DNA from 4 places in the Kitasatospora arboriphila genome. Region 3 is predicted to be linked to each of the others. Evidence: riboswitches for the same ligand, from Rfam matches in the RefSeq annotation. Region 3 holds a riboswitch; each other region holds the start of a gene.
What was found. A riboswitch is a leader RNA that binds a small molecule or an ion and turns the genes downstream of it on or off. The one in region 3 is predicted to bind cyclic di-AMP.
Positions count from the first base shown of each region.

Region 1: another riboswitch for cyclic di-AMP. It lies ahead of ABD353_RS33190 (transglycosylase family protein); the one in region 3 lies ahead of ABD353_RS29990 (LysM peptidoglycan-binding domain-containing protein).
Region 2: another riboswitch for cyclic di-AMP. It lies ahead of ABD353_RS29370 (C40 family peptidase); the one in region 3 lies ahead of ABD353_RS29990 (LysM peptidoglycan-binding domain-containing protein).
Region 4: another riboswitch for cyclic di-AMP. It lies ahead of ABD353_RS38025 (M23 family metallopeptidase); the one in region 3 lies ahead of ABD353_RS29990 (LysM peptidoglycan-binding domain-containing protein).

Region 1 covers NZ_BAAALD010000101.1:1,639-9,314, forward strand. The annotation lists gene ABD353_RS33170 (glutamate synthase subunit beta) at 1-946, shown strand, start outside; gene ABD353_RS33175 (LysR family transcriptional regulator) at 1,046-1,957, opposite strand; gene ABD353_RS33180 (MFS transporter) at 2,054-3,493, shown strand; gene ABD353_RS33185 (hypothetical protein) at 3,573-4,274, shown strand; cyclic di-AMP (ydaO/yuaA leader) riboswitch at 4,766-4,917, shown strand; gene ABD353_RS33190 (transglycosylase family protein) at 4,919-6,079, shown strand; gene ABD353_RS33195 (pectate lyase family protein) at 6,204-7,166, opposite strand.
Region 2 covers NZ_BAAALD010000075.1:28,409-36,084, forward strand. The annotation lists gene ABD353_RS29340 (aminotransferase class V-fold PLP-dependent enzyme) at 1-273, shown strand, start outside; gene ABD353_RS29345 (Lrp/AsnC ligand binding domain-containing protein) at 344-625, opposite strand; gene ABD353_RS29350 (rhomboid family intramembrane serine protease) at 622-1,467, opposite strand; gene ABD353_RS29355 (hypothetical protein) at 1,616-1,888, shown strand; gene ABD353_RS29360 (NYN domain-containing protein) at 2,115-3,476, shown strand; gene ABD353_RS29365 (C40 family peptidase) at 3,668-4,696, shown strand; cyclic di-AMP (ydaO/yuaA leader) riboswitch at 5,056-5,244, shown strand; gene ABD353_RS29370 (C40 family peptidase) at 5,255-6,322, shown strand; gene ABD353_RS29375 (CocE/NonD family hydrolase) at 6,274-7,676, opposite strand, start outside.
Region 3 covers NZ_BAAALD010000079.1:10,686-18,361, forward strand. The annotation lists gene ABD353_RS29980 (FtsB family cell division protein) at 1-109, opposite strand, end outside; gene eno (phosphopyruvate hydratase) at 214-1,500, opposite strand; gene ABD353_RS29990 (LysM peptidoglycan-binding domain-containing protein) at 1,705-2,517, opposite strand; cyclic di-AMP (ydaO/yuaA leader) riboswitch at 2,522-2,688, opposite strand; gene ABD353_RS29995 (cytochrome P450 family protein) at 2,900-4,189, opposite strand; gene ABD353_RS30000 (SDR family NAD(P)-dependent oxidoreductase) at 4,452-4,880, shown strand; gene ABD353_RS30005 (nucleoside triphosphate pyrophosphohydrolase) at 4,838-5,830, opposite strand; gene ABD353_RS30010 (SurA N-terminal domain-containing protein) at 5,897-6,541, opposite strand; gene ABD353_RS30015 (serine/threonine-protein kinase) at 6,696-7,676, opposite strand, start outside.
Region 4 covers NZ_BAAALD010000158.1:345-8,020, forward strand. The annotation lists gene ABD353_RS38000 (hypothetical protein) at 154-1,197, shown strand; gene ABD353_RS38005 (hypothetical protein) at 1,161-1,871, opposite strand; gene ABD353_RS38010 (sensor domain-containing protein) at 2,008-2,736, opposite strand; gene ABD353_RS38015 (GNAT family N-acetyltransferase) at 2,820-3,434, opposite strand; gene ABD353_RS38020 (hypothetical protein) at 3,543-4,424, shown strand; gene ABD353_RS38025 (M23 family metallopeptidase) at 4,456-5,226, opposite strand; cyclic di-AMP (ydaO/yuaA leader) riboswitch at 5,236-5,396, opposite strand; gene ABD353_RS38030 (YiaA/YiaB family inner membrane protein) at 5,622-5,912, shown strand; gene ABD353_RS38035 (tautomerase family protein) at 5,939-6,148, opposite strand; gene ABD353_RS38040 (alpha/beta fold hydrolase) at 6,297-7,133, shown strand; gene ABD353_RS38045 (TetR/AcrR family transcriptional regulator) at 7,133-7,676, shown strand, end outside.

The DNA.
Region 1 (7,676 bases), on a different contig from region 3:
CTTCCGGCTGGAGAAGCACCGGCTCGACCGCCGGATCGAGCAACTGCGCGCCGAGGGAACGCGGTTCCGCACCGGCGTGTCCGTCGGCCGGGACCTGCCGGCGGACGAGCTGCGGGCCGGCTGCGACGCCGTGGTGATCGCCGTCGGCGCCACCGCCTGGCGCGAACTCCCGGTGCCGGGGCGGGAATCCACCGGGATCCACCAGGCCATGGAGTACCTGCCGCTGGCCAACCGGGTGGTCGCGGGCGACCTCGACCGGTCCCCGGTCGACGCCCACGGGCGGCACGTGGTGGTGATCGGCGGCGGTGACACCGCCGCCGACTGCGTCGGCACCGCGCTCCGCCAGGAGGCCCTGGACGTAAGGCAGTTGGACATCCACCCGCGCCCGCCCGAGGACCGTCCGCAGACGCAGCCCTGGCCCGTCCACGCCAAGGTCCACCGGGCCACCACCTCGCACGAGGAGGCGGCCGAGCTCCGCCCGCCCGACCTGCCCGACCCGGACATCCGGGCCTACGCCTCGGCCACCGTCCGCTTCGACGCCGACGCCCGCGGACAGGTCTCGGCCGTCCGCTTCGCCGACACCGAACCGGGCGGCCGGGCCCCGGCGCCCGGCACCGAGCACGCCCTCCCCGCCGACCTGGTGCTGCTCGCCCTCGGCTTCGCCGGCCCCGAGCACGACACCGGCCTGGCGCAGCAGTTGGGCCTCGGCCTGGACACCCGCGGCAACCTGGCCCGGGACGACCGCTTCGCCGCCGGGCCGGACGGCGTCTTCGTCGCGGGCGACGCCGGCCGCGGCCAGTCCCTGGTCGTCTGGGCCATCGCCGAGGGCCGCGCGGTCGCGGCCGCCGTCCACCGCTACCTCACCGGCCGCGACGAACTCCCCTCCCCCGTCACCCCCGCCGACCACGCCATCACCTCCGAGGACGTCCCCCCGCTCCCGGCCTGACCACCACGCCCGCGGGCTCAACCCACCAGGGGCACCTCCCGGCCGGAGGCTGGCGAACTGCGCGATGCGGATACGGCCCGCGTACAAATCCCGGCCGGCTCAGAGCCCCTCGCCGGCGAGCATCTCGCGGATGCAGCCCCGCAGCCACGCGTGCGCCGGGTCGGCGTCGTGCCGCGGGTGCCAGGCCAGGCCGAACGGCAGGGCCGGAAGGTCGAGCGGGATGTCGACCGTCACCAGTCCGAGCGCCTCGGCGAGGCCGCGGCTGCGCGTGGTGGTGAGGCCGACCAGGTCGGTGCTCCGGAGCACGAAGAGTGCCGCCGGGTAGGTCGCCACGGTGCCCACCACCGTGCGGGAGAGGCCGAGTTCGGCGAGTGCGGTGTCGATCGGTCCGTGCAGGCGGCCGCGGCGGGAGACGCCGAGGTGCCGGCCGGCCGCGAACCGTTCCGGGGTCGGCGGCCCGTCGAGCAGCGGGTGGCCGGGCCGGACGACGGCCAGCATCCGGTCCTCGTAGAGCTGTTCCACCCGCACCTCGGGGGCGGTGGTGTCGATCACGCCGACCTCCAGGTCGGCGGTGCCCTCGCGCAGGGCGGGCGCGTCCACGTGGCTCTCGCCGAGGAACCGCAGGCGGACGCCGGGCGCCTGCGCCGCGGTGCGGGCGAACAGTGCGGCGGCGTGCGCGGCGGCGAAGGCGTCGTGCGCGAGCACGGTGAACGTCCGGTCGAGGGTGCGCAGGTCGACCTGCCCGGCGGCACTGAACAGTCCGCGGGCGCGCTCCACGACCGCCCGGACCTCCGCGTGGAGGGCCAGCGCGTGCGGGGTCGGCACCATCGAGCGGCCGGCCCGGACGAGCACGGGGTCGCCGAGGGCCTTGCGGATCCTGCCCAGGGTGCGGCTCATCGCCGGCTCGGAGAGGTGCAGCCGGGCCGCCGCCCCGGAGACGCTGCACTCCTCCAGCAGGACGTCCAGCGCCACCAGCAGGTTGAGGTCCATTCCGGATTGCACTGGACGCATTCCTCTCTTGCGAAACATGCACTGGAAGCAATCCAAGCATCCGCCTAGCGTGGACGGGAACCCAGACGCCTCTGCTCCGGAAGGAGCCCGTCCGTCATGTCCAAAAGCGCCCCACCGGCCCTCCGCCGGTCCACCCTCTTCGCGATGTGCGCCTGCGTGCTCGTCGCCCAGAGCATGGTCGCCGCGATCAACCTGATGATCCCCCAGCTCGCGGCCTCCGCCCTGCACCCCTCCCCCGGCGCCCTGCTGTGGACGGTCGACGCCTACGTCATCGTCTTCGCCGGGTTGCTGATCCCGGCCGGCGCCTGCGGCGACCGGTGGGGGCGGCGGCGGGCGCTGCTCGTCGGCCTCGCACTGTTCGCCTCCGGCGCCTGCCTGAGCGCCGCGGGCGGCTCGCTCGGCTCGGTGGCCGCGCTGATCGCGGGCCGCGCGGTCTCCGGCGCCGGTGCCGCCCTCGTCATGCCCGCCACCATGGCGGTCCTCGTCCACCTGGCCGGCCCCGAGCGGCGCGTCCAGGCCCTCGCCTCGTGGACCCTCGCGGTCGGGCTCGGCGGGCTGGCCGGCAACGTCGGCGGCGGCCTGACCGCGCAGTTCCTGCCCTGGCAGGCGCTGTTCTGGGCGATGGTGCCGCTGTCCGTCCTGCTCGCGGCGGCGGTGCTGCGCACCGTCCCCGAGCTGCCGCGGCACGCCGCCTCCCCCGACCCGGCCGGGTCGGCCCTGCTCGTCGCCGGCACCGCCGCCGTGCTGTACGGCATCATCGAGGGCCCTTCGCACGGCTGGCTCTCGGTGCCCGTGCTGGTCGGATTCGCGCTCGGCGCCGCCCTGTTGGCGGCCTTCACCCGGTACGGCCTGGTGGCGCGGCGGCCGCTGGTCGACCCGCGGGTGTTCCGTTCGCGGCGGCTGCGGGCCGCGGTGCTGGGCACGGCGGCCTCGTTCTTCGGCCTGTTCGCGCTGTTCTTCGTCAACTCGCAGTTCCTGCAGTACGCCAAGGGCTACTCGCCGGCCCGCACCGGTTTCGCGATCGTGCCGCTGACCGTCGGCATGGCGCTGGTGCCGCGCTTCGCCGGGCGGTTGCAGGCCCGGCACGGGGTGCGGTGGGTGGCCGGCGGCGGGCTGGCGCTGATCGGCGCCGGGCTGCTGGGCGTCTCCACCGCGGGCCCGGGCACCCCGTACCCGGTGTACGCGCTGTGGCTGCTGCTGCTCTCGGCCGGCATGGGGCTGTCCGCCCCGGGCCTGACCCACGCCGTGGTCTCCGAACTCCCGCCCGGGCAGGCCGGGCTGGGTGCCGGGCTGAACACCGCGGCCCGGGAGCTGGGTGCGGCGCTCGGCGTGGCCGTGGTCGGCACGGTGCTCGCCTCCCGTACCGGCGGCGCGGCCCACGGCCCGGCCGAGTTCACCGCGGGCATGGCCACCGGGCTCCGGGTGGTCGCCGTGCCGGTGCTGCTCGCCGCGCTCGCCGTCCTCGCCGGTCTGCGCGGCCGGCCGGCCGCCGAGCGGCCCGCTCCCGCACCGGCGCCCGCCACCGAGGCGGCCTGACGGCCCGTACGGGCCCGCGGCCGGGGCGGTGGGGCGCCCCGCGGGGCGCGGGCTCCGGCCGGTTTGCCACCATGCGGGCATGACCCTCATCGTCTCCGTGGCGGGCGCCGGTTGCGGCTGTGCGCCGCGCCGCGCCTGGTCCGCCTCGCCCGCGCCCGCGTGGGCGGCGGCCGCCGGAACCGCCCTCGCCCGCTGGCCCGATCCCGACTGCGCCGAGTCGCCGTACGAGGGGCGGGGCGTCGCGCAGACCGACCGGATGCCGGTGGCCGGCGAGGAGCGGATGCTCGGGCTGGACGGTCCGCTGCTCGTCGAGGGGCCGTTCTGGTGCCTGTTCGCTCCGGCCGCGACGGCGCTGAACGGGGTGCCCGACGACCCGGACGGGCTGCCGGAGCACGCCCTGGTCCGCTGCACCCCGCTGGCGGTGGCCGACGCCCGCCCGGGCGGGGCCTGGGTGCGCGTCGCGGTCGAGGAGGTGGTGCGGCTGACGGAGGTGCGGGAGCGCTGGGCGCCGTCCTCGGCCGGTTCGGTCGCCGGCCTGTTCCCTCCGGAGGGCGCCTCCGTCGACCGCTGCAGCGTCCGCCGCGGTCCGCTGCGGTACGTGGAGTGGTCCGCCCAGGGCGATCTGGGCCGCCGGGCGGTGCTGTGGGAGGGCGACGGCCGGTCGGTGCTGCTGATGTACGCCGAGTGGTCCTTCGACGAGGACGACGTCGTGTTCGGCCACCGGCCGCTGACCGCGGCGGAGGCCGCCGACGTGCGGGCCTGCTGGCCCGCGGAGGGCTGAGCGGACACCCGCCGCGCGATCCCCGTTCCGACACGAACGGATGGCCGCCGCGGGCGCCCGGCGGACCCGAACCTTCCGTTCCGGTCCGCGCCGGACCCTCGGTTCGTGCCGTGATCGTCCCGGCGGGGCCCGGCGGCGGACCCGCCGGGCCCCGCATGCGTGCATTTTCGGCCGACTTCGCCGCCCCGCCGCACAGAAATGCCACCGGGAATTTCCCAGGGAATTTCCACGGAATTCGTCCGATCCGCGCCGCCGCGGACACGTCAGGGCCGCTGCCGCCCCCCGCGACCTGCGGCGCCGCGCGGGCGGGCAGTGGCGCGCGGGGCGGCGTGCGGCCGAAATGCACGCATGCGGCACCGAAGCACTCGTGATGATTGTGTGATGTTCGGGATGCTGGCTTGTTATCGCAGTGATGATCCCTCTAATGTCCACCTCAGCCCGACAGCACGGGCGCCCGAGGCGCGGCACGCCGAACCCTGCCCACCGCGTCGACCGGGTCACCGACCAGACCCTGGGCAGGGACGGGGGACCCAGTTTCGACGCCGCCCCCACACGGCTAGGGGTGAAGCCGCCTCAGTGCGGCCGGGCCACCTCCCGGTCCGAACCCGACAGCTCACCTCGCAGGCGTGCGGAGAGGGAACTCGATGGGTTTCATCGGCTCGGGCCGTCACCGCCGCCCCACCCAGACCGAGCGCGCCGTCGCGGCCGCAGGTGTGGCAGGTGCGGGTCTGGCGATCCCGCTGCTCACCGCGACGGGCGCCCACGCCGCCCCGGTCACCACCTGGGACGCGGTGGCCCAGTGCGCCAGCGCGGGCAACTGGGGCAAGAGCGTCGGCAACGGCGAGTACGGCGGCCTCCAGCTCGACCTGCGCACCTGGGTCGCCTACGGCGGCGACAAGTTCGCCTCCACGCCCGACCGGGCCACCAAGGAGGAGCAGATCGCCGTCGCAGAGCGCGTCCTGGAAGACCGCGGCGCGAAGGCCTGGGGCAACTGCGGCAAGTCCGCGGGCCTCACCGGCGAGGGCAAGCCGGAGACGGTCGACCAGGACTCCCAGGGCTCGACGGCGCCGGCCGCCACCACCGCGCCGACCGACCGCGGCGCCTCGGCGCCGGTCTTCACCGGCATGCAGGGCCGGGACGCCAGCGGCGTCTACTGGTACCTGGTGGACGGTCAGTGGTACTGGACGACCAGCCAGGAGATCTACGACTACTACACCGGCCCGACGGCCCCGACCGCCCAGAGCCAGTCCACGGCGCCGGGCCAGGCCACCACCGCGCCGACCCTGCCCGCCGCACAGGGCAACGCCACCACGCCTCCGACCATCGACCCGATCACGGGCCTCCCGGTCACCCCCGACCCGACCGGCACCACGACCGCCCCGGTGCCGGGCACCACCACGGCCCCCGGCACGCCCGCCCCGGGCACCGCCGCACCGGACGCCGCGCCCCCGGTCATCGACCCGATCACGGGCCAGCCGGTCACCCCCGGCGCGACCACCGCGCCGGCCACCACCCCCGGCACGCCGGCCCCGAGCACCACCGCGCCGGCCACCACCGGCCCGGGCACCACCGCCGACCCGGCCGCCACCACGGCCACCACGGCCACCACGGCCACCCCGGCTCCGCAGGCCACCACGCCCGCCGCGCAGCCCGACACGTACACGGTGGCGGCCGGCGACACGCTCTCCGACATCTCCGACAAGAACAAGCTCGGCGGCTGGAAGCAGGTCTACGACGGCAACGAGGGCACCATCGGCCAGGACCCGAACCTCATCAAGCCCGGCCAGGTCCTGAAGATCAAGTAACAGCGGCACCGCAGGCGCACCGACGCCGGCGGCCCCGGGACGCTCCCGGGACCGCCGGCGTCCTGCTGTTCCGGCGTCGGATCCGGCCGGCACCGGGTCCGGCCGGTGCCGCACCGGTCCGGCGTCAGATCCGGCCTGTGCCGGCGCCCGCGGTGTCCACGGCCGCCACGGTGTCCGCGCCGGTCGGGTCGTAGGCGTAGGGCGCGGCGGTGAAGCTGCCGGTCCGGGTGATGTCGGTGGTGGTCGAGCCGAGGTCGTTGCGGAACAGGTTGGCGTAGCCGTCGGTCTTGCTGTCCCCGGTGGTGGTGACGGACTCGAAGGAGCCGGCGAAGGCGTTCCGCTCGACCAGCACCTGGGCGCCCATCCGCGAGTGGACGGCGCTGTCGCCGACGTTGCCGAAGTAGTTGCTGTAGACGTGGGCGGTGCCGAAACGGACGCTGGGCAGCCGCGAGTTGACGTTGTCGAACCAGTTGTGGCCGTAGGTGACGTGCAGCTTGCCGGTGTCCTCGGCGGCGTTGCCGTCGGAGTGGCCGACCAGGCTGACCTTGTAGTGGTCGTGGAACTTGTTCCAGGAGACGGTGATGTTGTCCGAGCCGTGCGTGATGTCCACCAGGCCGTCGTAGTAGTCCTTGCCGTGGCTGCGGTCGGAGGACAGGTCGTTGTGGTCCACCCAGACCTTGGTGGAGGCCTGGACGGTGATGGCGTCGGTGCCGACGGCCTTGCTGATGTTCAGGTTCCGGAGCACCACGTTGGTGGCGTTCTTGACCCGCAGTCCGCCGCCGGTGAGGCCGGAGCCCGCGCCGACGCCGATGACGCTGGTGTTGGAGCCGACGTCCACCTGCCCGGCGAGCGCGATGGTGCCGGAGACGTACACGGTCTTGGCGGCGCTGCCGGCCACCGCGGTCCTCAGCGCGGCCAGGGTGGTGACGGTGGTGCGGCTGCCGCCGGCGCCGCCGGTGGTGCCGGCGGCGTAGCCGTACGGGGAGCTCTCGTAGGCGGCGGCCTGCGCCGGCCCGGCGGTGGTGGCGGTGAGGCCGGCGGCCAGCACGGCGCCGACGGCGGCGGCCAGCGCCCGGCGTCCGGGCACGGCACGTCGAACTGTTGCGATTATGACAATCAGTCCCTCGATAGGACGGGTGGGGGGTACCGCCCGGCGGGCGGCGGCAGGCCTGCTCGACACCGCACGGCGGACGGGGGGCGGGGTCGGGCCCGGACGATCCGCACGGGCGGGGGCGACCCCGGAGTCAACCATCGACGTTCACATCAATGAACGATGGTTTCATCCATGGCCAGACCGTAGGCGCGAACCTGACAGTGCGTCAATGCCTGTGACACAGCGGAACATTGATCGCAGCGCGCCTCCTCGACGCCCGCAGGCCCAGGCAGCGGATTCAGCGGAGTGAACGACTCGGCCGCAAACATCCCGAGGGCGCCCGGAGCCCCGCACGCCTGCCGGCCCGGCGCCCAACCACCCGTCCTGCGCGGAGCCTTGACGCGGCGGACGGCTGCGACTAGAACTTCCCTCGCGCTTGGGAGCGCTCCCACGAGTCGCCCGCACCCTCGCCCTGCGCAGCCCGTACGCCAGCCCTAGGAGCCG
Region 2 (7,676 bases), on a different contig from region 3:
GGCGTCCGCGACGGCCTGTTCTGCGCGCACCCGCTGGTGCGGACGCTGCTCGGCGGGGAGGAGGCGGCGCCGTCCGCGTGCGGCGCGCCGGAGCCGTCGCTGCCGGGGGAGCGGAGCCTCAACGCGATCCGGGTCAGCTTCGGCGCGGGCACCCCGGAGGAGCACGTGGACCGCTTCCTGGCCGCCGTCCGCGAGCTGGTCACCGACGGCGCCCGCTGGTCCTACCGCAACGAGGGCGGCCGCTGCGTCGCGGACACCGACCGGGCCGCCTGAGACGTTCGGGGTACGCACTCAGGGGCGCGGGGAACCGCGCACGCGCCCCTGGGGGTGCTGCCCCTCCTACCTACTCGTCGAGGCCGAGGGCGAAGGCGGCTTCCAGGTCGTGCTGGGAGTAGGTGCGGAAGGCGATCTGGGTCTCGGTGTGCTCGACGCCCGGGACCTTGTTGACCTGACCGGGGATCACCTCGGCGAGGTCCTCGTGCTGCCGGACGCGGACCATCGCCACCAGGTCGTAGCTGCCGGTCACCGAGTAGACCTCGCTGACGCCCTCGATCGCGGCGATCGCCTCGGCGATCTCGGGGATCCGGTCGACGCTGGTCTTGATGAGGACGATCGCGGTGATCACTCTTCGGCTCCTGTGTGTGGGGTTCCGCCCAGCGTATCCGCCGTCAGGCGGCGCGTCTGCCCTGTCCGGGGCCGCACCGGGCGCGCGAGCAGCCACCCCGCGCTGAAGCCGATCACGTGCACCAGGTAGGCCACGCCCGGCACCGCGGGGCCCACCGGCCACCACTGCAGGGCGAACCACAGGCCGAGCACCAGCCAGGCCGGGAACCGCAGCGGCAGGAAGAACAGCACCGGCACCAACGCGGTGACCCGGGCCCGCGGATAGCACCGCAGGTACCCGCCGAGCACCCCGGCGATCGCCCCCGAGGCGCCGACCAGTGCCCGCACCGACTCCGTGGAGTCCGACTCCGCCAGTGCCCAGCCATACGTCGCCAGGTAGCCGATGCCCAGATAGAAGAGGAGGAAGCGCAGCCGTCCGAGGCGCTCCTCCACGTCCGGGCCGAAGACGTAGAGGAAGAGCAGGTTGCCCACCAGGTGCAGCCAGCCCGCGTGGACGAACAGCGAGCTGAGCACCGACAGGAAGGGGATCTTGTGCGGGGTGGGAGGGACGGTGCAGCCGGGCACCGCCGGGGGCAGCGTCGCCAGCCGGCCGGCGTCCAGGGGCCGGTTGGCGAGCAGCTCCGCGGGGACGGCCCCCCAGTGCTGCTCGAAGCGCTGCTCCGCGCAGACGCGGGCGTTGCCGGTGCCGTACCGCGGATTGAGGCCGAAGCTCGGGCCGGCCAGCAGGACGAGGGCGCTCAGCGCGATCAGCGCGTAGGTGACGACCGGCGTGCGCGCCGGCGCGGCGGCGTCCCGGCCCGCCGCTGCGCGCACGGGGGCGGGGACGGGGGCGGGGACGGCCATGACAGCGAGCATTCCTCGGTGCACCCGCGGTGACACCGCGGGTGCAGCAAGCGGGTGACCTGTCCGCCCTTCAGGACCGGTGACCGCCGGAAGAGCCGCACGCAATAGGCTTGGAGGACCGGACCCGGACCATCCGAGAGGACCTCCGATGACCATCGCCGCCCCCACCGCCGAGACCCGCTGGCGCTGCACGCTCTGCGGGAACCTCACCCGCTTCGACGTGACGCGCTCGGCCCGGGTGGTGGAGTACCTCCACTTCGACCTCGGCGGCGAGTCCAAGGTGGAGGAGACCGAGGTGCTCAGCGAGACCCTGGAGTCGGTCCGCTGCCGCTGGTGCAACGCGGTCGACCAGGTGGAGCTGGTGGCCCGCCCCGGCGCCGGCGCCGACGAGCAGCCGGCCGAGGACGAGCCGAAGGCCTGAGCCTCGCGCTTCCGACACACCCCGGTGGAGCCCCTGGCGCCGCCGGGGTGTGTGGCGCGGTGCCCGGCTGGGCACGGTAGACGGGACAATTGCACAGAGCGGTGCATTTCGAGGGCAGCGGCCACCGGCCGCGGGCCCGGGGACCAGAATCGGAGCCGAGGACGTGGTGGACGCAGCGAGCGGGCCGGCCGAGCCGCAGGGGCAGCAGCCCGCCGCGGACGCGGAGCTGCCGGACGCCGCCGGGGCCGGGCAGGAGCCCGCGGCCGGGGACGCACCGTCCGAGCAGTTGGACCGGCCGCTGCCCGAAGGGGTCCGCCGCCGGGTCGTGGGCATCGCCGCCGACGCGCTCGGCGCCATCCCGCCCGGCGAACTGCCCGCGGGTCTGCGCCCGTACGCCAAGTTCACCCCGGCCCGGCGCGCCAAGTACGCGGCGACCGCGCTGGCCGCGGCGCTGGACGCGGAGCCGGTCTTCCGCGTCCGGATAGCCGATCGGCTGCGGCTCGGCCAGCCCGACCTGGTGAAGGCGCTGGAGTCCGGCGCGGTGCCGGCCGCCGCCGACCCGATGGACGTGGCCGCCGCCGCCTACCTGCTGCGCCCGGCCGGCTGGAGCCGGCTGGTGGTCGAGGCGGGCGACGAGGTCGAGCGGGCGGACGCCGAGGGCGCCGCCGCCGAGGCCGCCCGGGTGGTGGAGAAGCTGCAGGCCGAACTGACGGAGGTGCGCGCCGCCGCCCGCGCGGACCTGGACCGGCACCGCGCCGAGTCGGAGGGCGTGCGCCGGGAGGCGGAGTCGCTGCGCAAGCGCGTCCGGAGCCTGGAGAGCGACACCCGGCGGGCGCAGGCCGAGGCCCGCAAGCTGGCGACCGAGCTGGAGGCGGCGCGGGCCGCCGCGGCCGCCGAGCGCAGTGCGGCGGACGGCGAGGCCCGGCGGCTGCGGCACCGGATCACCGAGCTGGAGACGGCCGCGGAGGCCGGCCGGCGGTCGGCGCGCGAGGGCCGCAGCGTGGAGGACATGCGGCTGCGGCTGCTGCTCGACACGGTGCTGCAGTCGGCGCAGGGCCTGCAGCGCGAGCTGGCGCTGCCGGTGGCGCAGCTGCGCCCGGCCGACCTGGTGGAGGCGGTCGAGCCGGGCTCGGCCAACCCGCACGACGTGGCGCGCCGCGGTCTGGCGGAGGACGACCCCGCACTGCTCGACCAGCTGCTGGCGATCCCTCAGGTGCACCTGGTCGTCGACGGCTACAACGTGACCAAGACCGGGTATCCGACGCTGCCGCTGGAGCAGCAGCGGATGCGGCTGCTGGGCGGTCTGGCGATGCTCGCGCAGCGCACCCAGGCCGAGGTCACCTGCGTCTTCGACGGGCAGGACCTCGACGTCCCGGTGATCATGGCGCCGCCGCGCGGGGTCCGGGTGCGCTTCAGCCGCACCGGGGAGACCGCGGACGAGCTGATCCGCCGCCTGGTGCGGGCCGAGCCGCAGGGCCGGCCGGTCGTGGTGGTCTCCACGGATCGGGAGGTTGCGGACGGCGTACGGAAGGCCGGTGCACGCCCGGTCGCGTCGATCCTGCTGCTCAACCGGCTCGCCCGGCCCTGACGGGTCGTCGGCCCAGGTGGAGGGCATGGTGGCGGGGTTGTGTCGGGGTGGTGAAATCCAGCGTTCCGCGCCAAGTTCGCCCGGCACGGGAGTGGCGCAGGGGGCGGATCTTCACTAGGGTCTGGCGTCAAACCTATTTTCCGGACGTCCACCCGATCGGGTGAGTCCAGCAGGAAGAAGGAGCTAGTCCCTTGGCCTCCCACCGCCGTCCCAAGCAGCCGAGCCGCGCGCGGGTCACCGTGCTCACCGCTGCCGCCGCGACCGCGGTCGCCCTGTCGGCCCAGGCCGCCGCGCATGCCGCGCCGGCGAAGCCGAGCAAGGACGAGGTGAAGGTCCAGGTCGACAAGCTGCTCGAGGAGCAGGAGCAGGCGGCCGAGAAGTACAACGGCGCCAAGGAGCGGGCCGACCAGCTCCGCAAGCAGGCCGACCAGCTGCAGGACCAGATCGCCCGCAGCCAGGAGCAGCTCTCCCAGGTGGCGTCGGGCCTGTCCGCGGTCGCGGCCGACGAGTACCGCACCGGCGGCGTCGACCCGACGGTCGCGCTGATGCTCTCCTCGAACCCGGACAACTACCTCGCGAAGGCGTCCAGCAACGAGCAGGCCACCGACACCCAGGCCTCGACGCTGAAGGGCCTGCGGGACCAGCAGCGCCGGCTGGACCAGCAGAAGCAGGAGGCCGCCGCCATCCTGTCCGAGCTGGACCGCTCCACCCAGGTCCTGAACGACGCCAAGTCGGAGGTCCAGAAGAAGCTCTCCGAGGCCCAGAGCCTGCTGAGCACGCTGACCGCCGCCGAGCGCGCCGCGGTCCTCGGCACCGACCGCGCCTCGCGCGGCGACAGCCGCTACGACCTGGGCAGCCTGCCGCCGGCCTCCGGCTACGCGGCCACCGCGGTCGCCGCGGCGATGGGCAAGCGCGGCACCCCGTACGTCTGGGGCGCCACCGGCCCGAACTCCTTCGACTGCTCCGGTCTGATGGTGTGGGCGTACGCCAAGGCCGGCGTGTCGCTGCCGCGCACCTCGCAGTCGCAGGCGAGCGTCGGCGCCCGGGTACCCTCCTTGGCCGACGCCCAGCCGGGTGACCTCGTCATCTACTACTCGGACGCGCACCACGTCGGCATGTACATCGGCAACGGCCTCGTCGTCCACGCGCCGCACACCGGCGACGTGGTGAAGGTGATGGACGCCGACACCCTGCCGATCAAGACGATCCGCCGCGTCTGACCCTCCAGTAGCAATTCGGACATAAGCCTCACCTGCGGCGTTTCTGATGCCGCATGACACGCCCGGGCGCGTCGCGATCACCGTGTGATCTCCGACACGCCCGGGCGTCGCGTTTTGTCCGCCGACGGGTGACATCGCGTCAGCCGAGCGTGGATTACCGGTCACCGGCGGTCGCAATCACATTTTCACGACAACATTTCCCCGTCGTTTTTCTGACAAGGATTTGAACGGATCACGGATCGGTTACTAGGGTCATCCCCACGGATCACCGCACAGTGGTTCGCCCAACCCGGGCGGCGGCGGTGGTCGCCGCCGAGTCCGCGACGCAGCAGGACGGTCCCGACCGTCCACGGGGAGCCCCTGCGGGGGTGCTGTCGAACGGAGCCGGGGAACCACGTTTCCCCCGGGGTGAATCGGCGTCAGGTCGGCCGCGCCGGCCGGGCCGCGGTCGGACCGCGGACGGGCGGGTGCGGGCGTGAGGCGTCGTAGGGCAATGCTTCCGGCCCGAACCCGTCAGCTCACCCGGTAGGCGGTGTGAGGAAGAAGGAGTCCGCCTTCGTGGCGTCCCATCGTCGTCCCAAGCCCGTCGGCCGTACCCGTGCCTCGATCCTGACTGCGGCAGCCGCCACTGCGGTGGCCCTCTCCTCGCAGACCGGCGCGCACGCGGACCCGACCCCCACCAAGGAGCAGGTCGCGGCCCAGGTCGACCAGCTCAACGAGCAGGCCGAGGCCTCCAACGAGGCCTACCTCGCGGCCGAGCAGAAGCAGCAGGACCTGCAGAAGCAGGTCACCCAGCTGCAGGACCAGGTCGCCCGCCAGCAGGCGGAGGTCAGCGGCGTCCAGGGCCGCCTCGCCGAGGTCGCGGCCCAGCAGTACCGCGACGGCGGCATCTCGCCGACCGTCCAGCTGATGCTCTCCAGCAACCCGGGCGAGTTCCTGGGCCAGGCCGGCGCGGTCAGCCGGATGAGCGCCACCCAGGCCGACACCCTCAAGTCCTTCAAGGCCGAGCAGGCCAAGCTGGACGGCCAGAAGGTCGAGGCCGAGCACAAGCTCGCCGAGCTGGACACCAGCACCCGCGCGCTGAAGGCCAAGAAGGAGGAGTTCCAGGACAAGCTGGCCAAGGCCAGCGCCCTGCTGAACACCCTCACGCAGAAGGAGAAGGACGACCTCGCCGCGGCCGAGGCGAAGGCGGCCTCCGCGGCCAAGTCCTCCGCGGACCGCGCCTCGCGGGACACCGCCCGTCCCGACCTCGGCAGTGTGGACGTGCCCTCGGGCTCGTACACCGCCAAGGCGATCGCGGCCGTCAAGTCCGCGCTGGGCGCCCCGTACGTGTACGGTGCGACCGGCCCGAGCACCTTCGACTGCTCCGGTCTGATGCAGTGGGCGTACGGCAAGGCCGGCGTCTCGATCCCGCGCACCTCGCAGTCCCAGGCCGGCGCGGGCACCAACATCGGCACCAACATCGCCAACGCCAAGCCCGGCGACCTGGTGATCTACTACGGCGACCAGCACCACGTCGGCATGTACGTGGGCGGCGGGCAGGTCATCCACGCGCCGCACACCGGTGCGGTCGTCCGTTACGTCTCGGCGACGGCCATGCCGATCTCGGCGATCGTCCGGGTCTGACGGCCCGTCCGGCGGCTCCCCGCGGGCCCGGCTCCCCCTGTGGGGCCGGGCCCGCGGCCGGCGCCCGCCGCCAGGTGCCGCACCGGCAGCGTCAGCACCGAGCCGCCCGGGTCCACCTCGAAGCCACCGGTCTCCGCGACCGGCCACAGCCAGGGCCAGTACGCCGAGGAGAGCGCCAGCCGGATCCGGTGCCCGGCGGGGAAGGCGTGCGCGACCGGGGCGAGCTCCACCTCCACCTCGACCGGGCCGGTGCCGCCGGCCAGCGCCGCCGCACCCCGGGTGACCAGCGTGGACGATCCGTCCGGTGCCACGTCGCAGAGCCGGGCGGCGACCTGCCCGTGGCGGCCGTCGCAGCGCACCCGCAGCCGCAGCGCCGGTCCGCCGAGCAGTTCCTCGGGCTCCGGCAGCGGCACGGAGTCGAAGCAGACCGAGCGGCCGTCCTCCTCGCGCTGGTCCGGTGGCAGGTCGGCCGCGCCGCCGGCCGGCCGGAGCGCCCCGGCGTCGATGCCGGTGTGCTGCGGGGAGCGGACGGGGACGAAGCGCTCGCCGGAGGGCGTCCCGGCGGTGCGCAGCGCGTCGTCGAGTCCGTAGTGCACCTCGCGGACGTCGGGGGAGGGCCAGCCGTCGTCGCCGATCCAGCGGCCGGGCCGGTTGGCGTAGGAGGGGGCGGGCGGCACCGACTCGTTCATCCAGCTGCGCAGGGCGGGTACCTTGAGGACGCCGGTGTCGGCGCCCCTGAGCCAGTGGTCCCACCAGCGCAGGGTCTCCTGGAGGAAGCCGATCGCCGGGCCGGGCGGCAGGCCCTGGTCGGGGTACTGGTGCGGCCAGGGGCCGAGGACGCCGCGGGCGTCCGGGCCGAGTTCCTCGACCAGGCGCAGCACGGTGCCGGCCTGCGGGTCGGCCCAGCCGCCGAAGGCGAGGACGGCGGCGCGGACGGTCCGGAGGTCGATCGGCCCGCCCTCGTCGTCGGCGCCGGGGTCGACGGCGGCGAGGCGTTCCAGCCAGAGCCGCCGCCAGTCGTCGCCGGTGTAGCGGGGGTCGGGCGGGCGGCAGGCGGCGGCGAGCCGGGCGGCGGATCCGCCGTGCACGGCGGCGGCGAGCGGCGCGCCGGCCAGGTCCCGCCGTGGTGCGGTGCGGTCGTCCGCGCAGACGGCGACCACGGCGGCGAGTGCTAGCAGGGCGCCGGCGGCGAGGGCGAGGGCGGCGGCGGCGCCGCGGCCGATGCCGAAGGCGCCGGCCCGGCCGTTGGACCAGGGGCGGGCGGTGAGCCAGTCGAGCAGGGCGAGTCCGTCGTCGGTGCCGGCGGGGGAGGCGGGGTCGGCCGGGCTGCCTTCGGAGCTGCCGTGGCCGCGGG
Region 3 (7,676 bases):
GCCGGGTGGGGTAGGCGAGTATCGCCACCAGCGAGCACAGGACGAGCACGAGCACGGTGGCGCGGCTGGTGAAGCGCGGACGCCCCGCCAGTCCCGGGATCTTCCACATCGCTCGTACCCCTCCTGCTCACGCCGGTGCCCCGGCCCCCACCCTACGGGGTGGTTGCCGGGGCACCGGTCCAGCGGCCGTGTGTCAGCGCGCGGGTGTCAGCCTCAGCCCTCGTACTTGTAGCGGGGGAACGCGCCCCGGCCGGCGTACTCGGCGGCGTCGTCGAGGATCTCCTCGATGCGCAGCAGCTGGTTGTACTTGGCGACGCGCTCGGAGCGGGCCGGGGCGCCGGTCTTGATCTGGCCGCAGTTGGTGGCGACGGCGAGGTCGGCGATGGTGACGTCCTCGGTCTCGCCGGAGCGGTGCGACATCATGCAGCGGTAGCCGTTGCGCTGGGCCAGCTCGACGGCGTCCAGGGTCTCGGTGAGCGAGCCGATCTGGTTGACCTTCACCAGCAGCGCGTTGGCGGTGCCGGTCTCGATGCCGCGGCGCAGGCGCTCCGGGTTGGTGACGAACAGGTCGTCGCCGACCAGCTGGACCTTGTCGCCCAGCTTGTCGGTCATGGCCTTCCAGCCGTCCCAGTCCGACTCGTCCAGCGGGTCCTCGATGGAGACCAGCGGGTACGCGGCGACCAGCTCGGCGTAGTAGTCGATGAGCTCGGCGGAGGAGATCGCCTTGCCCTCGAAGGTGTAGGCGCCGTCGTTGTGGAACTCGGAGGAGGCGACGTCCAGGGCGAGCGCGACGTCCTTGCCCGGGGTGTAGCCGGCCTTCTTGATGGCCTCGACGATGAGGTCGAGCGCCTCGCGGTTGGAGTCCAGGTTCGGCGCGAAGCCGCCCTCGTCGCCGAGGCCGGTGGACAGGCCGCGCTCCTTCAGCACGCCCTTGAGGGTGTGGTAGACCTCGACGCCCCAGCGGACGGCCTCGGAGAAGGACTCCGCGCCGATCGGGGCGATCATGAACTCCTGGATGTCGACGTTGGAGTCCGCGTGCGAGCCGCCGTTGAGGATGTTCATCATCGGGACGGGCAGCACGTGGGCGTTGGGGCCGCCCAGGTAGCGGAACAGCGGCAGGTCGCTGGCCTCGGAGGCGGCGTGCGCCACGGCGAGGGAGACGCCGAGGATCGCGTTGGCGCCGAGCGAGGACTTGTCGGGGGTGGCGTCCAGGTCGAGCATGGCCTGGTCGATCAGGCGCTGCTCGGTGGCGTCGTAGCCGACCAGCTCCGGGCCGATCTGCTCGATGACGGCGAGGACGGCCTTCTCCACGCCCTTGCCGAAGTAGCGGTTCTTGTCGCCGTCGCGAAGCTCCAGGGCCTCGAAGGCACCGGTGGAGGCACCGGACGGGACAGCGGCACGACCGGTGCTGCCGTCGTCGAGGCCGACCTCGACCTCGACCGTGGGGTTACCGCGGGAGTCGAGGATTTCGCGGGCTACGACGACATCAATGGACGGCACGAGGCATCTCCTAGCGGAAGCGGATGAGGGTCGTTACGACCAGAGCCTAACCGCACGGGCCCACCGGGCCGTGCCGCGCATGGCCCTGTCTCACCGTGTGGCCGGTCTACTCGCCGGTAGTTCACCTGAAGGACCACAAAACCGGCCGCCCGCCCGCGGGTGCCGCCCCGCGGGCGGACGGACCGTTCGTACCGTGCCGGACCGTCAGGCCAGGCGCAGCTGCTGGCCGGGCAGGATCAGGTCCGGATCGGCGCCGACGGCCTCGCGGTTGTTCGTGTACAGCTGCTCCCAGCCGCCGGGCAGCCCGTGCGCGGCGGCGATGCCGGACAGCGTGTCGCCCTCCTGCACGGTGTACTGCTCGCGGCCGAGGGAGGGCACCGGAACGGCCTGCAGGGTGCGGGCGCCCTCGTCGGCGCCGTCGTCGGCCGGGTCGGCCGGCCCGGTGGGCGCCGGCGGCAGGTGGCGCTCGTAGACCTCCTGGTGCGCCGTCCAGTACCACTGGTCGTCCTTCTGGTACCAGTACACGCCGGAGTCCGCGTCGAAGCCGCCGCGGCCGGGGAACTGTGGCGACGGCGACGACGGGGCCGCCGGGGCCTGCGTCTGTCCGGTGCCGCTGCGCGTCCCGCCGCTCCCGGCGGACGCGCGGGTCAGGCCGGCGCGTTTGGAACACACCGGCCACGCGCCGGGCCCCTGGGAGGCCAGCACCTTCTCGGCGACGGCGATCTGTTCGCTCTTGCTCGCCTGGTGGGCGAGCGGGGCGTACCGGGCGCCGCCGAACCCCTTCCAGGTCCGGGCGGTGAACTGCAGCCCGCCGTAGAAGCCGTTGCCGGTGTTGATCCTCCAGTTGCCGCCGCTCTCGCACTGGGCGACCTTGTCCCAGATCGAGACGGGGGCGGCATGGGCTCCGCCCGCGGTGAGCAGCGGCAGGGCGAGGCCGACACCCGTGACACCCGCGACGGCGACCGCCTTCTCGGCGGACGTCCTGCGGCGGTGGCGGCCAGGTCCGGTGAAGAGCATGGGTTGTCCCTCTCCGAACGCCTGCGAGGTGAGCTGTCGGGTTCGGACCGGGAGGCTGGCCCGGCCGCGGCCGCAGGAGGGGCCCTGCTGACGCGGCTTCACCCCTAGCCGTGGGGACGGCGACGAACGTGGTTCCCCCGCCCCTGTCCTGGGTCTCGGTCGTGAGGCCCGGGCACGGCGGACAGGATTCGGCGTTGCCGTGCCGGGGTCCGCGGCTGCGGACTGTTCGGGAGAGTAAGCAGATCGAACGACCGATCACAAGCTCATATCGCGGGTATCACGGAGCAATTACGGAGAGCCGATAATCGCCCACGAACGATGCAGGTGTCTCCTGATTGACGAGTGTTCAGATCCGACCGGATCCGACCGGTGCGACACACCGTCAGACCGTGTCGCGCCGCCCGGACGGCCCTGCCGGGGTGAAGGCGACCGGCAGCTCGCGCAGGCCCCGCATGATGAGGCCGCCGCGCCAGCGCAGGTCCGCCGGGTCGGCGTCCAGGGCGAGGTCCGGCAGCCGGGTCAGCAGCGTCGCCAGGGCGGCCCGGCCCTCCAGGCGGGCCAGCGGGGCGCCGATGCAGTAGTGGATGCCGTGGCCGAAGCCCAGGTGCGGGTTGTCGGCGCGGGCGAGGTCCAGGGTGTTCTCGTCGGAGAACCGGGCCGGGTCGCGGTCGGCCGCCGCCAGCACCACCAGCACCGGGTCGCCGACCGGGATCTCCACCCCGCCGATCGTCAGCGGCCGGGTCGCGAACCGCCAGGTGGCCAGCTCCACCGGCCCGTCGTAGCGCAGCAGCTCCTCGACGCCGGTCTCCAGCAGGCCGCTCTCGCCGCGTGCCACCGACTCCTGCAGCAGCGCCCGCTGCCCGGGGTTGCGCAGCAGGGCGTGCAGGCCGTTGCCGATCAGGTTGACGGTGGTCTCGAAGCCGGCGAACAGCAGGATGAAGGCCATCGCCGCGGCCTCGTTCTCGGTCAGGTGCTCGCCGTGGTCGCTGGCCCGGATCAGCCCGGAGATCAGGTCGTCGCCGAGGTCGGCCCGCTTGCGGTGGATCAGCTCCGCCAGGTACGTGCGGATCCGCTTCACGGCCCGGCCGACGCCGCCGCGCTGCCCGCCGGGCTGGCCCGGCTTGGTGTGTCGCAGCATCATGCCGGCCCAGTCCCGGAAGTCGTCCTGGTCCTCCGGCGGCACGCCGAGCAGGTCGCAGATCGCGTAGATCGGCAGCGGGAAGGCGAACTCGTGGATCAGGTCGGCCGTGCCGCGCCCGGCGAAGGAGTCGATCAGCCGGTCGGTGAGCTGCTGCACCCGCGGCTCGAACTCCGCCACCCGGCGCGGCGTGAACGCCTTGGAGACCAGCCGGCGCAGCCGGGTGTGGTCCGGCGGGTCGATGTTCAGCAGGTGGGTCATCAGGTCGGCCTGCCGCTCGCCCGGGATGCCGACCCTGCCGGAGCGGTGCGCCTGCTCGCTGTGGTGCACCGGGTTCTTGGAGAGCCGGGCGTCCGCGAGCGCCTGCCGGGCGTCCGCGTACCGGGTCACCAGCCAGGCGTCCACCCCGCTGGGCAGCGTGGTGCGGTGCACCGGCGCGTGCTCGCGCAGCCAGGCGTACGCGGGGTAGGGGTCGGCGGCGAACTCCCAGGTGAAGAGTTCGGGTCGGTCGTCGGGTCGGGGGGTCTCCGGCATGCCCCGACCGTATCCGCTGCCGGGCGCCCCTCCCGACGGTGCCCGACCGGCCCGCCCGGCCCGCGCGGGCGCCGTCGGGAGGCGCTGCCCGAGGGCCCGTGCGGGACGGCCGGATCCGATCGGCCCGGACGGGCGTGAGCCTGGTCACCTGGGGGGTAATCCCTGTTGCGGAGGGTCGCGAGGTGCCTACGATCCTCCGATAACCGTGAGGGCGGACGTGCGGAGCCGCCCGCGGGGTGTCGTGCTCAGAGAGGAGCAGGCCGTGCGAGTAGCCGGGGCAGTGGTCGTCATCGCCGTACTGAGCGGGGGCGAGGGGGCCGACCTGGCCCGCCGCTTCGCCGCCGCGGGCGCCGCGGGCATGCTCGTCGCCGATCTGCGCCCGGGTGTCGCGGAGGACCTCGCCACCGAGCTCGACCGCCCCGGCTGCCCGGTCGTCGGCGTCAGCGGCGACGTCCACCAGCCCAGCGACGTCGCCGCCCTGGTCGACACCGCGAGCAAGCACCTCGGCCGGATCGACCTCTTCGCCGTCGCCGGCCCGCACGGCGAGCGGATCGTCTCCTTCGCCGACCTGGACGACAACCTCGCCCCGCTGGCCGAGCTGCTCGCCCTGGTCGGCGAGGCGATCAGCGAGGTCGTCCCGCCGCAGCGTCAGTCCGACAGCCCCTCGGCCGTCCGCACCGCCGTCCGGTAGCGCCGCGCGGCACCGCGCAGCGCCGCGTCGACGTCCACGCCGGCGTCGTAGGCGCGCTGCGCCACGGCCAGCAGCAGCTCGCCGGCGTTCTCCGCGGTCAGCTCCCGCGGCAGTTCGTACGGGGCGTCCGACACGGCGGTGAAGCCGGCCCGGCGCACCCGGGACACCAGCTTGGCCGCGTACGCGAGGGCGGGCAGGCCCGACGGGACGCCGTCCAGCACCGACTCCCGCTGCTTCTCGGCGGCCTTCAGCTGCTCCCAGTTGGCCTCGACCTGGTCGGAGCCGGTGGCCTCCACGTCGCCGAAGACGTGCGGGTGGCGGTACATGAGCTTCTCGACGATGTCGCCGGCCACGTCGTCGACGGAGAACGGGTCCTCCGGGTGCTCCTCGGCGATCCGCGCGTGGAAGAAGACCTGCAGCAGGACGTCGCCGAGCTCCTCGCGCAGCGTCTCCCGGTCGCCCTCCTCGATCGCCTCGACGAGCTCGTACGCCTCCTCGACCAGGTACTTCACCAGCGACTCGTGGGTCTGCTCGGCGTCCCAGGGGCAGCCGCCGGGCGAGCGCAGCCGGTCCATCACCGAGGCGAGGTCGAGCAGCCGCGCGCCCGGCAGGTCGTACGAGCCGGGCAGCAGCTCGATCTCGGGGACGCTGCCCGCCTCCTCCACCGCGAGCCGGGCCAGGGCGTCGGTGAGGCCCGGGTCGCCGTCCGGGCTGCCCAGCCAGACCACCGGGGCGGCCTCGGCCAGCATCCGGGCGAGCGCCGGAGCGGACGTCCGCTCGACGGTCTCCACCTCGACGCCGGCCTGCCGCAGCGCGGGCAGCTGCGGGTGCTCCGGGTCGGCGGCCAGCACCCGGCCGGCCGACCGCAGGGCCTCCCAGGCGGGCCAGGACAGCAGGCCGGGGGCGACCCGGTGGGTGGTGGTCAGCAGGATCAGCTTCGGAGTCTCCACACCCCCGAACCTACCGTCCCTCGGCGGCGCCCCGACGCGTCCCGCCGGGCGCCGCGGGCGGACCGGTCAGGCGGACGGCGCGCGCTGCGGCAGCCAGTCGGTGGTGCTGTCGACCAGGGCGATCTGCTGCGGGTCCCAGCGGCCGTAGCGGGGGTTGACCTCGACCCGGAGCTCCCGGCCGGCGTCGGCGAGGGCCTTGCGGACCACGGCGTCGCCCGGCTCGGTCCGGGCGTCCTGGCCGGCCGCCGAGGCGATCTTCTTGATGCCGATCTGCTGCCGGTAGAAGCCGGGGACGTCGGCGGGGGCGACGCCCTGGCGGAGCAGCAGCTGGCGCTGCAGGGCCGCGTCGCCGCCGAGCAGCTGGGCGTCGGCCTGCCGGGCCTGAGCGATCTCGCCCTCGGAGACGGTGAGGCCGCGGTCGGCGAGGGCGCGGGCGATCACCCGGTCGAGGACGAGTTCGGCGACCGTCCGCCGGACCAGGCCGGCCTGCTCGGTGCCGGTGCCGCTGCCGCCCGGGGAGGCCGCGGCCGCCGCGTCCCGCAGTTCGGTGACCTTGGCCTGCACGGCCGCGATCGGGATCCGCTCGTCGCCGACCACCGCCGCCGCGCCCTGGTGGGCCGGCGAGCCTCCGCACGCGGTCAGCACGGCGGCCGCGAGCAGGATCCCGGCGGCCGTCCGGGCCGGGCGGGGGACGGAGCGGGTGCGGATCACGTGGGGCCTCCCGTGCGGTGGGTGGGGCTGTGTGGGTCCGTGCGCGGGGCGCGATGGGCGCCCGGTGGTTCTCCTGACTGGAGTGAACAATAGGCAGCCGTCCGCGTGTTGCCCAGACCCCCGCCGCGGGGGCGGAGGGCGGGGCCGTCCGGGCTCAGCCGCCCGCGGCGTAGGGGTTCCCGGGCACCGGGGTCGGCGGCGGCGTGGCCGGGCCGAACAGCCGCGGGTCGGGCCGTCCGGCGCCCGGCGGCCCGGCGGGCCGCGCGGGGGGCGGCGTGGGGGCCGCCCGCGGGGTCGCGCCGCGCAGCAGGGTGGCGGTGCGCAGGCTGCCGATCCGGTCGAGCAGCGCCCGCAGCCGACGGACGTCGGCGTGGTGCGGGCCGCGGCGGCGCTCGGTGTCCAGCAGGAGTTCGAGCAGGGTGTGCCAGGCCCCGTCGTGGTCCCCGGCGGCGGTGAGCAGCCGGCCGGTGCGCTCGCGGACCTCCAGCGCCCGGTCGGAGTCGGGCTGCAGGGCCGCGGTGAGCGCCCGGTACTCGGCGAGCGCGTCGCCGGCGCGGCCGAGGCGTTCCAGGCAGTCGGCGGCGCGCTGCCGGTGGTCGAGCGCCGCCGGGTCGTAGGGGCCGCGCTCGGCGGCGGTGGCGGCGGCGAGCACCCGGTACTCGGCGAGCGCCTCCTCGGCGCGCCCCTCCTCCAGCAGGGTGCGGGCGCGGATGGTCCGGACGGTGTGCAGCAGCGGGGCGCCGTCGCCCTGGGCGGCGGCGATCCGGGGCAGCAGTCCGGCGGCGAGGTCGACGACCTCGGTGTGGCGCCGGGCGGCGACCAGGTCGGAGAGCCTGGCGCAGTCGGCGGCGAGGTCCTCGTCCGGCTCGGCGGCCTGCGGCGGGACGGCCGCCATCAGCACGGGGACCGGGTCGGCCGGGGTTGCCGGGGCCGGCAGTGTCAGCCGTGCGGGGGCGGGGGCGGCGGTGCGGGCGGGGGCCGGGTGGTGCGGGTGTCGGAAGGGGCGGGCCGGGTCGGGCAGCGGGCCGTAGGGCGGCTGCGGTCCGGCGGACGGCCCGGGGAGCAGCGGCAGCAGCACCGCGTGGACCTGCTGGGCGTCGGCGGGGCGGTCGGCGGGCTGCTTGGCGAGCAGCGC
Region 4 (7,676 bases), on a different contig from region 3:
GAAGCAGCCCGCGGGCCGTCTGCATGTCCGGGCCCGGTCCGGGCCCCCCGCCCGGAGCCCCCGTCCCGCCGGGTGCGGTGACCTCCCGGAGTGACCGGCCGGTCCGCTACAGTCACTGCGGACCACAGGGGACCGGGGGCGGGGGTGGCTCGGGTGGAGCTGGAGCACGGCGGACAGCCGGTGCCGGCGGTGCGGATCGGGCTGGCCGGGGTGGTCGGCGCCGGGCTGGTCGGCCTGGTGCTGTACGCCCTGGCGAGCGAGCACGGGGTGCGGGCGCTCGGCGGCGGCCTGGTGGTCGCGGCGACGTTCGCGGTCGGCGGCGGCCTGCTCGGCTTCCTCTTCGGCATCCCCAAGCTGCTGACCAGCGGGGCCGCAGCCCATCCGGACGACCAGTCCGCGACCTCGACCGCGAGCTACGCCCCCAACACCAATCTGGAGCAGGTCTCCGACTGGCTGACCAAGATCCTGCTCGGTGCCGGACTCACCCAGATCGGCACCCTGCCGCGCCGGCTGAGGGAGCTCGGCGAGGCGCTCGCCCCGGCGGTCGGCGGCGGCCCCGGAGCGGCCGGCTTCGCGGCGGCCCTCTCGGTGTACTTCACCGTCCTCGGCTTCCTCGCCGGCTGGCTGCTGACCCGGCTGCTGCTCGCCCGGGCGCTGTCCGCCGCCGACCGGCAGACCCTCGCCGACTCGGTGAACCAGACGGTGCTGGCCGCCCGGTCGCTGAACTTCAGCTCCCGGCAGGTGCGGGACCTCTTCGAGACCGGCGTCGAGGGCCTGCGGGTGCAGGCGCTCGCCCTGCTGCAGGGCAATCCCGACCCGGAGAACCTGGACCTCGTCGTCTCGGCGATCGACCGGCACCTGTCGCCCTTCGAGCTGCTGCAGGCCCTGCTCGCCGCCAAGGCGATGCTCGGCGGCCCCGAGCTCACCGCGGAGCAGCGGGCTGCGCTGCGGGCGGCCGTCGCCTACAAGGTCCGCAACACCCGGAACGTGCCGCCGGACTCGCGGCGGCGGGCGGTCGCCGACGAGGTGCTGCGGCGGATGCCCGCCCCGGCGGCCGACGGCGACGGGCGCGGGGGCGGTTCGGACGGCCCGGACGGCGGTGGCCGGGACACCGGCACGGCCGGCGGCCCGCAGACCGCCGAGGTGCCGGCGATCCCGCCTCAGGTGCGGGCCCCCGAAGGTCCGGCCGCTCCCTGACGGCGGCGGACGGACCGCAGCCGCAGCACCCGGCGGTCCTGTCCGGCCGCACGCCGCACGGTGATCTCGCTGGCCACCCCGTGCCGGCCGAGCTCGGCCCGGAGCCCGTCGAGGTGCCGGCAGCGCCTGCCCTCCCCGTCGTGCAGCGGGTGGACGCGGACCTCGCCGGCCGGATCGGTCACCCGGACCAGTTCGAGCAGCGCCGACAGCTGTTCGTCGGGGCCGAACCGGTCCGGGTAGGCGAACAGCAGGTACGAGCTGAGGGTGAGGGCGAAGGTGCCGTCGGCGAACGGCAGCCGGGGCAGTTCGGCGGCCACGTAGCGGTGGGGGTGGGCGGCCCGGTCGGCCGTGAACAGCTCCCGGGCCCGGTCCCAGCTGCGCAGGTACTTGTCGTACCGGAGGTGGCGGGGGGAGGGGTAGCGCTGCGGGGTGCTGCACATCTGCGCGGCCATGGCGTCCCGGCCGGCGCGGGCCAGGTCGGCGAGCACGGCGGGCGGCACGGCGTACAGCGGATCGGCGGCGACCACTTGGCAGCCGAGCGCGCGGGCCTCGGCGGCGAGCCCGGCGGCGCCGCCGGGGCAGTCCAGCAGCGGACCGGACAGGCCGCGCAGCACGGCCCGGCTGAGGCCGAAGGAGGCGCAGTACTCGTCGAGCGGACGGGACGTCACCAGCACGGCGGCTCCCTCGCGGACGGGCGGTGCACCCGGGCGGCGGCCCGGGCGCGGTACGGCCTCATCGGACCACGGCCCCCGGCGGCCCGCATCCGGGCTGCCGGGGGCCGTGGGGGCCGCACCTTGAGGGGCAGTCGGCTCAGCGGCCGCCGAGCAGGCCGCGGGCGGCGAGCCGGTTGACCGCGGTGAGCCCGCGGACCAGCTGCGGGGTGAGCAGCACCAGCACGATGCCGAGGGCGCAGACGCCCGCGATCTGGGCCGGGCTGGTGACGTAGAACTCGTGGTGGCGCCCGGCGTCGGTGGTGAAGTCGTACACCCGGTAGCCCGGCCAGTCGGTGTACCGGGCGAAGACCCAGTGGTAGAGCGGGTACAGCGCGACCACCCAGCCGGTCACCAGGAAGGTCACGGTGACGGCGAAGCTCAGCACCGCCCAGGGGAACATCAGCACCTGGTGCAGCACCGCACGCCAGCCCGCGCCGTCGGCGAGCCGGGCGGTGACGGTGCCCCAGAAGCCGGGGCGCTTCGGGACGACGGGCGCGGGCGCGGCGACCGGCGTGCCGAGCAGGACGCGGGCCCGGTGCCGCTCCAGCGCGCCGAAGCCGCGGGCCTGCACGAGCAGCAGGGCCAGCACCGGCAGGCCGAGTGCGGTGACGAGCAGGCCGAGCCCGGTGCAGAACAGGGCGACGGCGACGACGAAGGCCGCGATCGCGATCGGCAGACCGGTGAGGACGAAGCCGACCTCCCGGTAGGTGGCGGCCGCGAACGGCGCCCGTAGGAAGCCGGGCCGGCGCCCGGCGGGCACGTCGCCCGGGTAGGGCGCGTCACCCGGGTACGGCGCGGCGGTCTGGTGCAGCGGTGCGGTGGTCATCTGTGGCCCCTCGGTGTCCGTTCGGACTGACGACTCCACGGTGCCGGAGCGGGGCGCCCGGGGTAATCCGGCCCACCGGCGGCTCAGGGGTGGGGTTCTCCCCACCCCCGTGCTGCGGCGGGCCGCACCCACTCGTCCTCCAGCAGCGAGAACAGCAGCGAGTCCCGCCACGCCCCGCGCACCAGCAGGTCGTGCCGGATCCGGCCCTCGGGCCGGAAACCGGCCCGGGTGAGCACCCGCACCGAGGCGGCGTTCTCCGGGTCGACCCGGGCGGCGAGCCGGTGCAGGCCGAGCGTCCCGAAGCCGAACCCGCAGAGCAGCGCGAGGACTTCGCCCGCGTAGCCGTTGCCCCAGGTGTCCCGGCGCAGCACGCAGCCGAGGGAGGCTGCGCGGGTGCCTTCGAGTTCGAGGACGGCCTGGCCGATCGGCGGGGTCCCGCCGTCCCGCTCGGCCGGGGCGACGGCGAGCCGGTAGACGGTGCGCGGGTCCTGCTCGGCCTCGTCGAGGGAGAGCTCGACCTGGTCGGCGCACTCCTCCTCGTCGCACACCTCGTACCCGAGGTGCCGGACGGTCTCCGGGTCGCCGAGGACGGCGTGCAGGGCGAGAACGTCCTCCGGGTCCAGCCGGAACTCGCGGATCGCCAGGCGCGGGCCCACCAGGCGAACCTGGCGGACCGTCCGGACCTGTTCGGCTGTCATGGCCGCCGACCCTACCCCGGCCGGCCCGGCCGCACCCCCGGCCGCACCCCCGGCCCGCGGCGGGCCCGGGTGCCGCGCGCCGGACCCCGCACCGGCTACGGTACCGGCGTGGACGACGAAGACCTGCAGCTCATCCCCCGTACCCGCGCCGAGTCCCTGCTCGCCTGGGCGGACGCCGAGGCACTGCCCCCGGTACCGGAGGAGGCCGTCCAGCAGGTCCTGACCCTGCTGGAACTCGGCGGCGCACCGCTCCACGACGGCTGGCCCGAACTCGGCTCCGCCGTGGTCGAACAACTGCTCCACGAACGGCTCCACCTGTACGTCCAGCCGGAGGGCGACCCCGGCGTGTACGGCGAGACCGTCCGGCTGCTGATCGACCACCAGCGGGCCGCCCGGCGGCTCAACGCCAAGCGGCAGGAACGGCTGCACGCCGAGGCGGAATGGCAGGGCGAACTGCTCGGGACGCTGCTGCGGCGGCCGCAGCTGCTGACCTGGCCCCGGCTCTACACGCTGCTGCTGCGGGCGGACGGGGTGGACACCGCGGACACCGACGCGGTGCGGGCCTGGCTGGACGGCTTCCGCGCCCTGGAGCCCGAGGACCGGGCGGCGGCGTACGCGGCCCTGGTCGACGGCGGCGCACTGGACCCGATGACCGGGGCGGACGCGGCACTCGGCTGGGGCGAGGCGCACCTGCTGTCGATCGGCATGGCGACGGACGGGGCGCGGCGGCTGCTGGAGTACGGGCTGATGCAGCGCAGCTACCGGAACCTGGCGGCGCTGACCGCGCAGGGCGAGCCGATGCCGTACGAGCTGCGGGGGGAGTTCGAGGACTTCGAGCAGGTCGTGGCGGACGTCGCGCTGTGGCTGTGCGGGCAGTGGACCGTCCCGGGGCTGCCGGCCCTGCTGCTCACCGACTACCCCGACCTGGCCCCCGAACCCGGCACCGCCGAACTGGAGGCCTACGCCGCAGCCCGCCAGGAGGAGCAATAGGGGCGCGCGGGGGCACCCGGGAAAGGACTTCTCAGGGCTGGACGCCGTGGGAGCGGAGCCAGCCGAGGGGGTCGACGGGGGCGCCGCCGGCGGGGCGGATCTCGAGGTGGAGGCGGGGGGTGGTGACGCTGCCGGTGGCGCCGACCGTGCCGAGGACGGTGCCGCGCTCGACCGGGCCGTCGGTGACCGCGAGCCGGTTGAGGTGGCAGTACCAGACCTCGGTGCCGTCGGGCAGGGTCTCGACGATCCGGTAGCCGTAGGAGCCGGCCCAGCCGGCCGAGGTGACGGTGCCGTTGCCGACGGCGGTGACCGGGGTGCCGGTGGCGGCCTGGAAGTCGAGGCCGGTGTGCAGGTGGGCCCAGTGGCCGCCGGGGCCGTACTGGGCGCCGAGGGTGTAGCCGGTGGTCGGCAGGGCGAGGGCGGTGGCCTCGACGGCGGCCTGGGCGGCGCGGCGGGCCTCGGCCTCCTGCGCGGCGGCGAGGCGGGCGGCCTCGTCGGCGGCGGTGCGGTGGTCGGCCTGCTGCTGGATGCGGGCGAAGAGGGCGAGGCCCGGGTCGGCGGAGTCGGCGGCCTGGTCGGGCGCGCTCACGGCGGGTTCGGCCGCGGCGGCCGGGCCGGGGGCGGCCGCGGTCATGCCGGCGGCGCCGAGGGTGGCGGCCACGGTGGCGGTGACGCCCAGCAGCGGGCTGCCGCCCCTGGTCTGCCGGGGCATCCGGTGGCGGGCCTGGTCGGCCTGCTCCCAGGGGTGGTCGAGGAGCTGGGTGGCTGCGGCGGTGGAGTCCGCCGAGTGCGTCGACGCCACGGGGGCGCACTCCTTTCCTTCCCTCGCCGACCGGGTTAGCTGACGGGTTCGGAGCAGGAAGGTCTCCTACGGCTGGGCCACCGGCCCGGCCGATTCACCCCAAGGAAGGTGGTTCCCCGGCTCCCGTGACCACCGGCGAAGGCAGCCGCGGGATTGAGCGACACGCGCACGGTGCCGTGTCGGTACGGCGTTGCCGACCGCGCTGCGTTATCAAACGTTAATGCTAGGCACGCCTTGATTCCAAGCGTCTGCGACGGTGGATTCGTAAGGGCTACGCGCAGGATGGGCGATTTGCCATAGATTGTGAATCCGCCCCTGACGGAGGGTGATCGCCCCCCTCGGGGTGAGTATCCGTACTCATGCGGGCCGGTGCCCGCTCCGGGACCCTGCAAGGCATGAGCGCACCGATGCAGTCCCGCACCACGGCCGCCTACTACGTGCAGGCCGTCCTGTCCTTCGCCCTCGCCACGGCCGCCCTGGCGATCGGGATCGCCCGCCTCCCGGTGGACGCCTGGATGCGCGCCTTCCTGGCGGTCGCCCTGCTGTACGTGATCACGTCCTCGTTCACGCTGGCCAAGGTGGTCCGCGACCGCCAGGACGCCGGCGAGCTGGTGTCCCGGGTGGACCAGGCCAGGCTGGACAAGCTGCTGGCCGAACACGACCCGTTCCGGGCCGACAACCTCTGAGCCCCCGCGGGCCCGGCCCGCGGCGGTCAGCCGGCGGAGGCGGCCCGGGCCTGCTTGGCGGCGAAGGTCTCGCCGCCGGCCGCCCAGTTCTCGGCCGGGATCTCCTCGACGACGACCCAGACCTTCTCCGGGTCCATGCCGGTCGCCCGGGCGTAGGCGGCGGTGAGCTCGCGGGCGATCTCGGCGCGCTGCTCCTCGGTGCGGCCGGCCAGCTGCTTGACGGTGATGAGGGGCATGACGCCTCCGGTCTCTCGGTTCCCGCGGTCGCCGAAAGCTACCGCAGCCGGCACGAGCCGCCGCGCCGCCCTTGACGGCTAAGGCTATTAGCCGTAGCTTTATGGCTACGGGCAATCAGCCGCGTCAGCGAGGCCAAGGAGGCCGGCCGTGAACGACACCCAGCACGCCCTGCAGACCCGCCACCTGGACGTCCCCGGCGGCCGCCTGGCGTACGACGACACCGAGCAGGGCACGGGCACCCCCGTCGTCCTGCTGCCCGGGATGCTCGACCTGCGGTCGGCCTACCGGCACCTGCACCCGCTGCTCACCGCCGCCGGACACCGGGTGGTCACCATGGACCTGCGCGGCATGGGCGAGTCCTCGGCCGCGTGGGACGACTACTCGCCGACCGCGATCGCCGGCGACGTCCGCGCCCTGCTCGACCACCTGGGCATCGACCGCGCCGTCCTGGTGGGCAGCTCGTACACCGGCGCCACCGTCGTCCGGGTCGCCGCGGACGCCCCGGAGCGGGTCGCCGGGATCGTCCTGGTCGACGCCTTCTTCGAGAACTTCCCGCCGAACCTGCTGCAGAAGGCCATGGTCGGCCTGCTCGCCCCGGCCGTCACCTGGTTCCCCGGGCTGTGGGGCGCCGCGCAGAAGTTCTACTTCCCGACCGCGCGGCCCGCGGACTTCGATGCCCAGCGGGCCCGGCTGGTCGCCGCGCTGAAGCAGCCGGGGCGCCGCCGGGCGGTCCGCGGCTACGTCCGCGGCGACTCCGCGCCGACCGGCTGGGGCGCGGACGTGCAGTGCCCGGCGCTGGTCGTCATGGGCAGCCGGGACCCGGACTTCCCCGACCCGGCGGCGCTCGCCGAGCGGCAGGCCTCGGCACTGCGGGGGCGTATGGTGATCATCGAGGGCGGCGGCCACTACCCGATGGCCGGGTACCCGCAGGCCACCGCCGACGCCCTGCTGCCCTTCCTGGCCGAAGTGAACGAGGTCGCCTGATGCCCCGGGCCGGACTGACCCCCGCCGCCGTCGTCGACCGCGCGCTGGAACTCGTCGACGAGCAGGGCCCGGAGGCCCTCACCCTGGCCGCGGTCGCCGGCCGGGCCGGGGTGGCCACCCCCTCGCTCTACAAGCACGTCACCGGCGGCCTCGCCGAACTGCGCCGGCTGATCGCCGTCCGGGTCACCGACGAGCTGACCGAACGGCTGTCCCGGGCGGTGCTCGGCCGCGGCGGCGACGAGGCGCTCGCGGCGCTGATCGACGCCTACGTCGACTACGCGGTGCAGTACCCGTCCCGCTACGCGGCCCTGCCGCAGGCACCGCAGGACGACCCGGCGTCGACAGCGGCGGCCGGCCGGCTGGTCGAGGTGATCCTGGCGGTGCTGCGCGGGTACGGGCTGGCCGGCTCCGAGCTGATCCACGCCACCCGGACGGTCCGCGCCGCGGCGCACGGCTTCGCCTCGCTGAGCACCGCCGGCGGGTTCCGGCTGGCCGAGGACGTCGCGACCACCCGGCAGCGGCTCACCGGGGCGCTGGTCGCGG